Regions from separate parts of the Niveispirillum sp. BGYR6 genome, predicted to be linked through region 2. Evidence: riboswitches for the same ligand, from Rfam matches in the RefSeq annotation. Region 2 holds a riboswitch; the other holds the start of a gene.
The links. A riboswitch is a leader RNA that binds a small molecule or an ion and turns the genes downstream of it on or off. The one in region 2 is predicted to bind glycine.

Region 1 (2,199 bases), 560 kb from region 2:
TTATTTGATAGATCATGATGGATTGTATTTTTGTAGAAAAGTGACAACTCTCCCAGGTTTTCAAGTTTTCTTGGATCATTCAACCAAGGTTCAGGCCTGTCGCGTGATCTATCACGACTAAGCCACTTTATCACCTTTTCATAATGATTTAAGTCGTAGTACCCACCACGGAATTCGTACCCAGATGAGTTATCATTCGGATCAGAATTGCCATCACAAGCAAGGTCTGGAGACCATATAAAAGCGTATGAAATAGAAGGAAAAGATAAAATAACCAACAAAAAAATTATAGAAAAATTTATCTTTTTCATTTTCACCTCTGTAAAATTTACCAATATAATAATATATTACTTCATACATTTAAAAAACAATCAAGAAATAAAAATATATGAAAGCCATATGCCAGAAATCATACGCAACATCTATAACGCTGACAGACTGGTCAAGTAACTGGAGGTTAAGTGAGCACCCCGACCTCCCCCCCATCCACCTGGGAGAGGCGACGCCCTCACTTTCCATGTCCGTACATGAGGCGCTGACGGAAGCGCCAACGATCAGGGTAAACTTGTTCCTGCGCTCAGGGTTGCCCCCTTTGGATGTTGAAATTTTACTACATATTACTGTTGTTTTTTTGGGAAAAATGCGATCAATTCTGATTTCTTATTGCAATTTAAATGCGACAATACGCCGCATATCCCCTTCCGGCGGTACTAACAGACAACGGTATGGCTGGCAAAACCCGCAGCCCGCCTATGTTGCGGCGCACATAATGCGAATTTCTTCTTATTACGAGTTGGCAGCAATTTACCTTGTTTCATTACACAGCATGGGTTGACAGCGCATTATTCATTAAGCCACCCTAACACCCGTTAGCAGGAGCACATGGGAGAGACCGGCCTTGGCCGGCGCCGAAGGAGCAACCGCCCCGGAAACTCTCAGGCAAACGGACCATGCGGCTCGGGATTACAATCTGGAAAGTGACGGAAGCTGCGGCTGGCCGTCCGCCGACGGGGTAATACTCTCAGGCACAAAAACAGATGGGGCGCCGAAAAGCACGGAAACCGCTTTGGGGGCGCAGCCATGTCCATCACCAGTTGATCCCTGACGCCCGGATTGCGGGCGCACTCTCCGCATCGACCATCATATCAGCATGACCTGCCGACGGCGGGGACCGCTATTTCCATGTCGCCCGGCAGCGGGCGGCCCGGGAAAAGCTGTGCCCTCTGCATAATGATCGGCGGGCTTGCCCGAGCAGGGAAGCAAAATGAACAGAATCCTCAAGGCGGCGCTGCTGGGCAGCGGTTCCGCGATTACTCTTCTATTGTCCACCAGCAGCCTGGCACAGCCGGCTGATCCCAACCTGCTGGCATCCCCGGCCCCCGCCGCGGCCGCCCCAGCCCTCACCGACACGGATGAGCTGGACGAAATCGTCGTCACCGGATCGCGGCTCAGTTCAGAATATAACAGTCCCAATCAGGTGCAGGTGATCAAGGCAGAGACGGCTCGCAATGCCGGCGCCTTCGATACGGCCAGCATCATCAACCGCGCCGTGGCGGCCATGGGCACGCAGCAGGTCAATAACCGCCTGTCCGCCACGACGGCCGGCGGCATGGTGGTGGATGGCGGCAATAATGCCCAGACCATTGGCCTGCGCAATCTGGGGGCCGGGCGCACCCTGGTGATGCTGAACGGTCACCGCTTGACGCCCGCGGGTACGGGCAGCCGGGTGGGTCAGGTGGACCTGAACACCATCCCCTCTTCCATTATTGACCGGGTGGAGGTGCTGACGGGTGGCGCCTCCTCCATCTACGGGTCCGACGCCATTGCCGGCGTGGTCAATATCATCCCCCGCCGTGCCTCGGCGGGGCTGGAAATGAACCTGGATGGCAATGTCTCCCAGCATGGCGGGGGCAATTACTTTCAAGGCTCCATGTTCTGGGGCAAGGATTATGGCGACGGTTATATCAATATCGGTGCGGAATATCGCCGCCAGGAATCCCTGAAGAACCGCCAGCGGTCCCGCACATCCTGCGCGCAGGATTACGTCTTTGATGCCACAACCGGCCAGCGTACCGATCTGCTGGATGCCAATGGCAATATCAAGTGCCGTAACCTGAACCCCACTGGCATCTTCTTTGATTACAGTTTCTATGGCGGCTGGTTCCAGTATGACCCGACGCCGGGCAACCCCGCCTATCC
Region 2 (2,199 bases):
CGGCCAGCCCACCCAGGCTGGTTTCCTTATATTTGGAACTCATCTCCACGCCGGTCTGGCGCATGGTTTCAATCACCGCGTCCAGGGAGACGACGTGGCTGCCATCGCCGCGCAGGGCCAGATAGGCGGCATTGATCGCCTTCACCGCGCCCATGGTGTTGCGTTCGATGCAGGGCACCTGCACCAGCCCGCCGATCGGGTCGCAGGTCAGGCCCAGATTATGTTCCATGCCGATCTCGGCGGCATTTTCGATCTGCTGGTTATTGCCGCCCAAGGCTGCGGTCAGCCCGGCGGCGGCCATGGAACAGGCCACCCCGACTTCCCCCTGGCAGCCCATTTCGGCCGCCGAGATGGAAGCGCGAATCTTGTACAGAAAACCGATGGCCGCCGCCGTCATCAGCAAGGTGCGCGATCCGGCGCGGTTGGCGCCGGAGACAAAGGTCTCATAATATTTCAGTACGGCGGGCAGGATGCCGGCCGCCCCATTGGTGGGGGCTGTCACCACCCGGCCGCCGGCGGCATTCTCCTCATTCACGCTCAGCGCATAGAGGCTGACCCATTCGAACACGTGGGACGGCTCGATGCGGGGCATACTGGCCATCAGGGTCTGATGCAGGGAACGGGCGCGGCGGCGCACCTTCAGCCCGCCCGGCAGGATGCCATCCTGCCGGCAGCCGCGCTCGATGCAATCCAGCATGGCCTGGCGCACCTTGTCGACAAACTCCACCGTCTCGGCCCGGCTACGGAACGCCTCCTCATTGGCCCAGACAATATCGGCGATGGACAGGCCCTGCTGTTCCCCGATGGTCAGCAGCTCGGCACCGGAACTGAACGGGTGGGGCAGGGTGACATTGGGCCGGTCGCCGGCATCGGCCCCTTCCATGCGGATGGCCCCGCCGCCCACGGAATAGAAAACCTGCTCCAACTGCCGCCCATCGACATAATGCGCGGTAAAGCGCATGGCATTGGCATGGAAGGGCAGGAATTCCCCCATGCGGAAGCGCAGATGGTCCGCTTCCACAAAATGGATCGCCGTACCACCGCCCAGCGGCAGTGACTGGTCACGCGCGATGGCGGCGATCAGGTCCGGCACGGCATTGGGATCGATGCGGTCCGGCAGCCAGCCGGACAGGCCCAGCAGCACGGCATGGTCGGTGGCATGGCCCTTGCCGGTCAGCGCCAGCGAACCATAAAGATCGCAGGTGACCATATGCGGCTGGCCATGGGCGGTGGCCATGGCGGCAAAGACCGCCCCCGCCCGCATGGGCCCCACCGTGTGGGAACTGGACGGGCCGATGCCGATGGTGAACAGATCGGTCACCGAAAGGGAAGGGAACAGCGGGGCGGCGGCAATGGTCACGATGGCGGACACTCCTTGCGTGGCGGCTTTTTCTGCCGCCCGGTTGTGCCCGCTCTGTCTGTTTGCCTGAGATCGCTATCCCTTCGGCGGGCGCGCGAAGCGCCACTTTCCAGATATTATGTCCGACGGGTCCTTTTGCCTGAGAGTTTCCGGGGCGGTTGCTCCTTCGGCGCTGGCGCAGGGCCAGTCTCTCCCTCGTCGGGTAGCATCCATTCCATTGTTGCAGGGCTGCTGTCAAGCCATGCCGTTCGCCCAGCAAACCGCCTGTTCCACCTGATCCCCTTCCAGCACCCGCAACAGGGCGACCAGCCCGCCGCTGCGCCCCGGCTGGCGTTGCACCCGGTAAATATGCGTCCACAGCCCGCGGCTGCGATGCAGCACCACGAACAGGGCGCGGTCGCCCTCGGTGGGGCCGACCGGCTGCACCTGATCGCCCGGGGCGGCAATCAGGTCACGCAGCCATTCATCACCCGGATGAAAGGGGGCGGGGGCCAAGGGTGCGGTCACAAACATCATGCACTCCACAAAAGGCACCAACAGGGCCACAGGAGGCAGGCGTGACGGGACCAGGCCAAAGGGTGGAGAGGGAATCGCCGCCCGCTTCGTTGCCAGTAAACCGGCCGCATCGCCCCGTCAGAGGCCGCCACCTTGCCCGGGTCGGCAGGTTGGCGCCGGACCCAAGTCCGGCTCTGGATGCTGGAAGAAATCTTCCTGGTGCCGCTTTTATCCCAGTTGGGCCGGCCGCGCAAGGGTATGAAAAAACCCCGCCCGGCGAAAGACCGGGCGGGGCTGCAGAACGATCCCCGTGCGAGGGAGAAAGGATCATTCGGGGCTGGACG

Region 1: it holds a riboswitch for glycine, as region 2 does, so the genes downstream of both, PCJ49_RS01405 (TonB-dependent receptor) here and PCJ49_RS03820 (L-serine ammonia-lyase) in region 2, are expected to answer to the same signal.

The regions. Positions count from the first base shown of each region.
Region 1 is NZ_JANLNL010000001.1:336,939-339,137, reverse strand. Features, by position in the region: gene PCJ49_RS01410 (hypothetical protein) at 1-311, opposite strand, end outside; glycine riboswitch at 874-961, shown strand; gene PCJ49_RS01405 (TonB-dependent receptor) at 1,265-2,199, shown strand, end outside.
Region 2 is NZ_JANLNL010000001.1:898,246-900,444, reverse strand. Features, by position in the region: gene PCJ49_RS03820 (L-serine ammonia-lyase) at 1-1,360, opposite strand, end outside; glycine riboswitch at 1,479-1,566, opposite strand; gene PCJ49_RS03815 (hypothetical protein) at 1,595-1,876, opposite strand; SAM-I-IV-variant riboswitch at 1,952-2,062, opposite strand; gene recA (recombinase RecA) at 2,183-2,199, opposite strand, start outside.